One region of the Streptomyces sp. WY228 genome, then DNA from elsewhere that is predicted to be linked to it. Evidence: riboswitches for the same ligand, from Rfam matches in the RefSeq annotation. Region 1 holds a riboswitch; the other holds the start of a gene.

The links. Region 1 has a riboswitch for cyclic di-AMP ahead of KV381_RS13675 (transglycosylase family protein). Riboswitches for the same ligand answer to the same signal wherever they lie in the genome.
Region 2: another riboswitch for cyclic di-AMP. It lies ahead of KV381_RS28630 (M23 family metallopeptidase); the one in region 1 lies ahead of KV381_RS13675 (transglycosylase family protein).

What each region holds. Positions count from the first base shown of each region.
Region 1 is NZ_CP079114.1:3,167,990-3,172,360, reverse strand. Features, by position in the region: gene KV381_RS13685 (cytochrome P450) at 1-500, shown strand, start outside; gene KV381_RS13680 (transglycosylase family protein) at 677-1,714, shown strand; cyclic di-AMP (ydaO/yuaA leader) riboswitch at 2,007-2,183, shown strand; gene KV381_RS13675 (transglycosylase family protein) at 2,189-2,893, shown strand; gene eno (phosphopyruvate hydratase) at 3,226-4,371, shown strand, end outside.
Region 2 is NZ_CP079114.1:6,534,685-6,539,055, reverse strand. Features, by position in the region: gene KV381_RS28635 (GntR family transcriptional regulator) at 164-871, opposite strand; gene KV381_RS28630 (M23 family metallopeptidase) at 1,050-1,865, opposite strand; cyclic di-AMP (ydaO/yuaA leader) riboswitch at 1,879-2,047, opposite strand; gene KV381_RS28625 (pitrilysin family protein) at 2,272-3,642, opposite strand; gene KV381_RS28620 (pitrilysin family protein) at 3,669-4,371, opposite strand, start outside.

The sequences.
Region 1 (4,371 bases):
TGCGCCATCCCGAGCAGCGGGCCGGGCTGGAAGCCTCGCTGGACGCCGGGGAGAGCGCGCTGCTGGCGACCGGGCTGGAGGAACTGCTCCGGTTCGACGGGCCGGTCGAGATGGCGACCTGGCGGTACGCCACCGAGGCGCTGACCCTGGGCGGCGAGGAGATCGCCGCCGGGGATCCCGTCCTGGTGGTGCTGGCGGCGGCCGACCGCGACCCGGAGCGGTTCGCGGATCCGGACACACTGGACCTTGCGCGGAGTGACAATCAGCACCTCGGATACGGGCACGGCATCCATTACTGCCTGGGGGCGCCGCTGGCCAGGCTGGAGGGGCAGACCGCGCTGGCCACGCTGTTGAGACGCCTCCCTGACCTGCGACTTGCGGGAGAACCTGACGATTTGCGCTGGCGCGGCGGGCTCATCATGCGTGGACTGCGTACGCTTCCGGTCGAGTTCGAGCCGGGCAGCCGCTCCGAAAAAAGTGACACGCTGTCAACTCTGTGACTTTCACGTGATCTGCGCTGCATCGACTTGTGACACACGTTCGAGTCCCGCTAGGTTCACGGTTCGACGCGTCGGTCGCACGTTGCCCATGCGTCACTTGTGCGCCGACGCAGGCACGAAATCCCGCTGCGCGGCGCTCAGGTCACTCGCTTGTCAGTCGCACGGAAGGCATACCCATGGGCTCCGCGAACGGCAGACACCGCCGCCCTCGCCAGGCACCCGCCATCGTCGTCGCCGCAGGTGTGACGGGATCGGCCATCGCCATCCCGCTGCTCGGCGCGAGCGGCGCGCACGCGGCCGAGGCCTCCACCTGGGACCGGGTCGCGGAGTGCGAGAGCGGCGGCATGTGGAGCGCCGACCTCGGCAACGGCTACTACGGCGGACTCCAGTTCTCGCAGGAGACCTGGTCGGCGTACGGCGGCACGGCGTTCGCGCCCCGCGCCGACCTTGCCAGCCGGTCGCAGCAGATCTCCGTCGCCGAGAAGGTCCTGGACGACCAGGGGCCCAAGGCGTGGCCCAGCTGTGCGGTGATCTCCGGCCTCGCGGTGGACGGCAGCCTGCCGGGCGTCGACCCGGGCACCTCGCCGGCTCCCGACCCGACGAGCACCCCGACCGACGAAGCGGACGCACCCGACGAAGCGGATGAATCCGGCAAGTCCGGCGAGGCCGACAAGTCCGGTAAGGGTGAGAAGAAGGACGAGAAGGAGAGCGACGGTACGGGGGAGGGGAGCGAGACCCCCGACTCCTCGGTGACGCCCACCACCCCGCCGTCCTCCGAGGCCCCCGACGCCACCGACCCCTCCGGCGCCCCCGACGCCTCGACCGGCGAGACCGGCACGGACGGCAAGGGCGGCAAGCACCGCGGCGCCCCCGCGCCCGAGGAGGCCGACGGCGGTCAGGACGACGGCCCTCGTGGGTCCGGCCGGCACGCCTCGCGCGGTGACGGCGACGCGCGCGACGGCGGCGCGGCGGGCGCCGGTGCGTACACGGTGCAGCCCGGCGACAACCTGTGGGCCATCGCCGACGCCCAGGAGCTGCCCGGCGGCTGGACCGGTCTGTACGAGACCAACAAGGACCTCCTGGGCTCCGACCCGGACCTGATCCTGCCCGGCCAGAGCCTGGACCTGGGTCTGGGTCAGGACGCGGAGCAGAGCGGGGAACAGGGCGCGGACCAGGGTGCGCCGGAAGGTGCCGAGGCGCCCGCCGCCAACTGATTCAATTCGGGCGAAAACGCCCGGGAAAATCAGGCAGTTCAGAGACCTATGTCCACTTTTGCGGAAGTGAGACATGGGTCTCTTTGCTTCAACTGGCGCGTCTCGCCCGGCCGGTCCGCGCGTATCGCCCCCGACCTGCGGAAATGCCCCATCAGTCGCGGTGAGTTCGAGTTGATTGCCCCCTATGTCCATCTTTGAATGTCGGGGTTGCCTGTGTTTACGGTCGGAGCCGCTCGCACCGCGGGCCCCGTCGACCGTCACGCCGAATCCTGCCGTCGGTCGAAGGGAACAGACGCGTAAAGCGCCGTAGGCAGGAGCGGGGGACCCAGGTAGGCCGCCGGGTCCGCACAGCCCCTCCGGGGGGTGTACGGGACCGGCTTGGGGTGAAGTCGCACGCAGCACCGTGCGACCGGGCAACTCATCAGCCCGAACCCGACAGCTCACCTCGTAGGCGTCGGTGAGGAGATTCGTTCCATGCTGCTGAACAGCAAGGGCAAGCACCGCCGCCCGTCCAAGGCCACCCGTATCGCTACCCTCGCGGGTGTCACCGGTGCCGCCGTCGCCGTCCCGCTGATGGGCGCGACCAACGCGTCCGCCGCCTCCGTCGAGACCTGGGACGCCGTCGCCCAGTGCGAGTCCGGCGGCAACTGGTCCATCAACACCGGCAACGGCTACTACGGCGGACTGCAGTTCTCGCAGTCCAGCTGGGCCGCCGCCGGTGGTACGCAGTACGCCGCGCGTGCCGACCTGGCCTCCAAGGACCAGCAGATCGCCACCGCCGAGAAGCTCCTCGACCTTCAGGGCCCGGGCGCCTGGGCCTGCGCCGGCGCCGGCGGCCTCACCAACGACGGTGTGGACCCGGGTGTGAACACCGGCTCCGGCCAGTCCGAGAGCAAGCCCGAGCAGGCGCAGCCCCAGCGCCAGGCCGAGCAGCCCACCACGCGCTCCGAGCAGCGCGAGGCCCCCAAGGCCGAGAGCAAGAAGACCGTCACCACCCCGACCGGCGAGAAGGTCAAGAAGGGTGACGGCGAGTACAAGGTCAAGGCCGGCGACACCCTGAGCAAGATCGCCGAGAAGGAGGGCGTCAAGGGCGGCTGGAGCAAGCTCTTCAAGCTCAACGACGACATCGTCGAGGACGCCGACCTGATTTTCCCGGGTCAGCAGCTCCACCTGAAGTAGACGCCGCATCTCCTCCCCGGAGGAGAAGCGTCCGGCGGCACTTCTCCTCGCACGGCTTCCCGGCCCGACGCGCTCATCCCCCAGCGCGCCGGGCCGGGTTCTTCGTGGGTGGAGGCCCGGGAGGGGTGCGGTTGCGTTCACCTCTTGTCGGCAACACGTGTTACCGCTCAGTAGATATCTAGAGTTTTGTCCCGTTACGCCGGTCCTTGGGTCCTTTTTCGTCCCAGGAGACGGGCGGTCGGCCGGTCGACGCGGCCGGGCCGGATAGGCTCGGGTCGCAAGGCCACAGTGACCCTGCACAACCAGTGTCAGATCCCAGAAGGAGATGCCTCGTGCCGTCCATCGACGTCGTCGTAGCCAGGGAAATCCTCGACTCCCGGGGCAACCCCACGGTCGAGGTCGAGGTTGGCCTCGACGACGGCAGCACGGGCCGTGCTGCTGTTCCGTCCGGCGCCTCCACCGGCGCGTTCGAGGCTGTAGAGCTTCGCGACGGTGACCCCAACCGCTACCAGGGCAAGGGCGTCGAGAAGGCCGTCCTCGCCGTCATCGAGCAGATCGGCCCGGAGCTCGTCGGGTACGACGCCACCGAGCAGCGCCTCATCGACCAGGCCATGTTCGACCTGGACGCCACCGAGAACAAGGCCTCGCTCGGCGCGAATGCCATCCTCGGCGTCTCGCTGGCCGTCGCGCACGCCGCATCCGAGGCGTCCGACCTGCCGCTCTTCCGCTACCTCGGCGGCCCGAACGCGCACCTGCTGCCCGTTCCGATGATGAACATCCTGAACGGCGGCTCGCACGCCGACTCCAACGTGGACATCCAGGAGTTCATGATCGCGCCGATCGGCGCCGAGTCCTTCTCCGAGGCCCTGCGCTGGGGCGCGGAGATCTACCACACGCTGAAGAAGGTCCTCAAGACCAAGGGCCTGTCCACCGGACTCGGCGACGAGGGCGGCTTCGCCCCGAACCTGGAGTCCAACCGCGCCGCCCTGGACCTCATCGTCGAGGCCATCAAGGAGGCCGGCTACGTCCCGGGCCGTGACGTGGCGCTCGCGCTCGACGTCGCCGCGTCCGAGTTCTACAAGGACGGCGTCTACGAGTTCGAGGGCAAGTCCCGCTCGGCCGCCGAGATGACCGAGTACTACGAGGAGCTCGTCTCCGCGTACCCGCTGGTCTCCATTGAGGACCCGCTGTACGAGGACGACTGGGCCGGCTGGAAGGTCATCACCGACCGCATCGGCTCCAAGGTCCAGATCGTCGGCGACGACCTCTTCGTCACCAACCCCGAGCGCCTGGCCCGCGGCATCGAGGAGGGCTCCGCCAACGCCCTGCTCGTGAAGGTCAACCAGATCGGTTCGCTGACCGAGACCCTGGACGCCGTCGAGCTGGCCCAGCGCAACGGCTTCAAGTGCATGATGTCGCACCGCTCCGGCGAGACCGAGGACGTCACCATCGCCGACCTCGCCGTCGCCGTGAACTGC
Region 2 (4,371 bases), 3.4 Mb from region 1:
ACTCCGGGTCCGCCCGGATGCGACCGGCGAAAGAGCCGTGATCCCGTGAAGGGATCACGGCTCTTTCGCTTTCGGGAAAGATTCAGAAAAGACCCGCGCCCCGATAATGCGGGCAGCCTGAATGGCGCACCGGAATTACTTCTCTTTGTATACGGCTCTTTTGTTAATGCCGGACACTCGCCGTGTTTACGCCGTGTTGCGAACTTCTCACCGGCGGAACGGCGGCGGTGCGACGCCCCGCGAGATCGGGGCGGCGGAGCCGGTGGGCGCCGGTGGCGCGTTCCGCGTGCTGGGCGGTCAGTGCCCTCGCCCGCTCCGCGTCGCCGCGCGCCACGGCGTCCACGATCGCGCCGCGCTCGGCCCAGGCGTCGACCGGACGGGCCGGCTGCTCGACGGCGTACATCCAGGCGATCTTGTGCCGGAGCTGGGTGAGCAGCGCGATGAGGCCGGGGCTGTTCGACGCCTGGGCGAGGGTCTCGTGGAACCAGCCGCCCAGCGAGCGCAGATCCTCGCCCTCGCCCCGGCGGGCCCGCTCCTGGCCCAGCCTGACCAGACCCCGGAGCACCTTCAGATGGGCCTCCGTGCGGCGCTGGGCGGCGCGTGCGGCGCCCAGCGGCTCCAGGAGCATCCGCAGCTCCAGGAGGTCGGCCGCCTCCTGCGCGGTGGGTTCGGCGACACAGGCTCCGGCGTGTCTGCGGGTGACCACGAAGCCCTCGGACTCCAGGGTGCGCAGGGCCTCGCGGACAGGGACGCGGGAGACCCCGTAGCGGCGGGCCAGCAGCTCCTCGGTGAGGCGGCTGCCGCGCTCGTAGACACCGGAGACGATGTCGTCACGGATTGCCGTGCATACCGAATGCGCGGGAATGCGCATGTCCGAACCTCCGCCTTGATCCCCGCGAAACGCGGCCGCCCGACGTCTGTTCCGTGACTCTATGGCAATCTGCCGGAATTTCCGATGGCAGGCCGGAATCCAGGGAAATCTTCAGGCCGGAATTGCCGAAGGCCCCGGCGGGTGCCGGGGCCTTCGGGTGGGATCGCGCACAGGCGGGTCAGACGTTCAGACCGTGCGAGCGCAGGTAGCCGACGGGGTCCATGTCGGAGCCGTAGTCGGGGGTGGTGCGGGCCTCGAAGTGCAGGTGCGGGCCGGTGGAGTTGCCGGTGGAGCCGGAGAGCCCGATCTGCTGGCCGGAGGAGACGCTCTGGCCGACGGAGACGCCGATCGAGGAGAGGTGGCCGTACTGGGTGTACGTGCCGTCCGACATCCGGAGCACGATGTTGTTGCCGTACGCGCCGCCCCAGCCGGCCTCGACGACCGTACCGGCGCCGACCGCGACGACGGAGCTGCCGGAGGCGGCCATGAAGTCCACGCCGGAGTGGCTGCCGGAGGACCAGAGGGAGCCGCCGGTCTTGTAGCCGGTGGTGACGTGGGAGCCGGCGACCGGGAGGTGGAAGGCGTTGAGCCGGGCGCGCTCGGCGGCGCGGGCGGCACGGGCCTTCTCCTCGCGGATCTCCTTGGCGCGGGCCTCGGCCTTGCGCTGGGCCTCCGCCTTCGCCTTGGCCTTGGCGGCCTTCTCGCGGGCCTCGGCGGCGGCCTTGGCCTTCGCCCTGGCGACCGCCTCGGCCTGCTGCTTCTGGGCCTGGGCCTGGGCGTCGATCTGGTCGGCGAGGGTGGCGTCGAGGGAGATGGCCTGGGTGAGGCCGGTGTCGGCGACCTTGGCGGCCTCGGTGTCCGCGGCGAGGGCCGGGGAGGACAGCGAGCCGAGGACTCCGGTGGTGGCCAGGGCCGCGATGCCGGCGGCCTGGGCGCTGCGACGCGTCAGGCGGCTCGGGGCACGGTGCTTCCCGGTGGCACGGGTGAACGCCATGGAGAGGCTGATCCTTTCCTTCCTTCTCGCCTACCGGGTTAGCTGACGGGTTCGGAGCAGGAAGGTCTCCTACGGATCCCCGCGCCGGTTCACGGCACGGGCCTCCGATTCACCCCAGGGACTGCGTGTGGGTCCCCGGCTCCCCAGGCTCGCGCCTGACGGGGACTCGGCGATGACTGCCCGGCGCCGCGGATGCGGCATACGGGTGACGGACAGCCGGGCCGACGCTAGGCGGGGCGACTTCCCATCACCAAACGGACAGGGGGATTTGTCGCGCATCCCACAGGGCAGACAGGCAACCTCTCCAACAAAAGGGAGCGAAGCTAGCCAATCGGGCAAAAAGGGAGGACCCCGGCGAACTTCCGTCCGTCGGGGTCCTCTTCGCGGCGGTGTGCCACAGGTGCCGTCAGCCGGTGACGACGGACACCTCGCCGATGCCGAGCGCCTTCACGGGCTCCGCGATCCGCGCGGCGTCACCCACGAGGACCGTGACGAGACGGTCCACCGGGAAGGCGTTGACCACGGCGGCGGTCGCCTCCACGGTGCCCGTCTCGGCGAGCCGGGCGTAGAGGTCGGCCTGATAGTCGTCGGGGAGGTGCTGCTCGACCTGGTCGGCCAGCGTGCTCGCGACGGAGGCGGCGGTCTCGAACTTCAGCGGGGCGACGCCCACCAGGTTCTGCACGGCCGTCTCGCGCTCGGCGTCGGTCAGCCCCTCGGCGGCCAGCGTCCGCAGGACCTTCCAGAGGTCGTCCAGCGCCGGTCCGGTGGACTCCGTGTCCACCGAACCGCTGATCGCGAGCATCGCAGCGCCGCCCGATTCGGGGCCGCTGGAGCGCAGCACCTGGGCGAAGGCGCGTACGCCGTAGGTGTAGCCCTTCTCCTCGCGCAGCACCCGGTCCAGCCGGGAGGTGAGGGTGCCGCCCAGGCAGTACGTGCCGAGCACCTGCGCGGGCCACACGCGCTCGTGCCGGTCGGCGCCGATCCGGCCGATCAGCAGCTGGGTCTGGACCGCGCCGGGGCGGTCCACGATGACCACGCGGCCGGTGTCGTCCGCGGTGATGGGCGGCACCGGGCGGGCCTGGGCGGTGTTGCCCGACCAGTCGCCGAGGGTCTCCGCCAGCAGCGCGTCCAGGTCGATGCCGGTCAGGTCGCCGACGATCACGGCCGTCGCGGTGGACGGGCGGACGTGGGCGTCGAAGAAGGCGCGCACGGCGGCCTGGTCGATCCGCCGGACGGTCTCCTCGGTGCCCAGGCGCGGGCGGGACATCCGGGCGGTGGCCGGGAACAGCTCCTTGGAGAGCTGCTTGGCGGCGCGCCGGGACGGGTTGGCCTGCTCGTGCGGGATCTCGTCGAGGCGGTTGCCCACCAGGCGCTCGATCTCGCTCTCGGCGAAGGCCGGGGCCCGCAGCGCCTCGGCGACCAGGCCGAGGGCCTTGGCCAGCCGGGAGGCCGGGACCTCCAGGGAGACCCGGACGCCGGGGTGGTCGGCGTGCGCGTCGAGGGTGGCGCCGCAGCGCTCCAGCTCGGCGGCGAACTCCTCGGCGCTGTGCTTGTCGGTGCCCTCGGAGAGCGCCCGCGACATGATCGTGGCCACGCCGTCCAGGCCCTCGGGCTCGGCCTCCAACGGCGCGTCCAGGAAGATCTCCACCGCGACGACCTGCTGGCCGGGGCGGTGGCAGCGCAGCACGGTCAGTCCGTTGGGCAGGGCGCCGCGCTCGGGCGCCGGGAAGGCCCAGGGGCGGGCCGTGCCGGCGGTGGGCTGCGGGTGGAACTCCATGGCTACTCCAGTCACGGCGGCGTCGCTCACTTGGCCGCCCCCTCGTGCGCGTCGGTGCCCTCTTCGCCCTCGGCGCCCTCATCGGCCTCGTCGGTCGGCTCGACGGGCTCGTACACCAGCACCGCCCGGTTGTCGGGGCGCAGGGCCGCCTCGGCCGCCGCGCGCACCTCCTCCGCGGTGACGTCCAGGACCCGGCCCACGGCGCTCAGGGCGAGCTGCGGGTCGCCGAACAGCACCGCGTAGCGGCACAGTTCGTCGGCGCGGCCGGCGACCGTGCCGAGCCGGTCCAGCCACTCGCGCTCCAACTGCGCCTGGGCCCGCTCCATTTCCTCGGGGGTGGGCCCCTCGGCGGCGAACCTGGCCAGCTCCTCGTCGACGGCGGCCTCGATCTGCTCCACCTCGACCCCGCCGGACGTCTTCACGTCCAGCCAGCCCAGCGAGGGCGCCCCGGCCAGCCGCAGCAGCCCGAAGCCCGCCGCCACCGCCGTACGGTCGCGGCGCACCAGGCGGTTGTGCAGCCGGGAGGACTCGCCGCCGCCCAGCACGGTGAGCGCCAGGTCGGCCGCGTCGCAGGCGCGGGTGCCGTCGTGCGGGAGGCGGTAGGCGGCCATCAGGGCGCGCGCCGGGACCTCCTCGTGGACCACTTCGCGCAGCTGCTCGCCGATGATCTCCGGCAGCGTCCCGTCGCGCGGCGGCTGCTTGCCGTCGTGGGACGGGATGGAGCCGAAG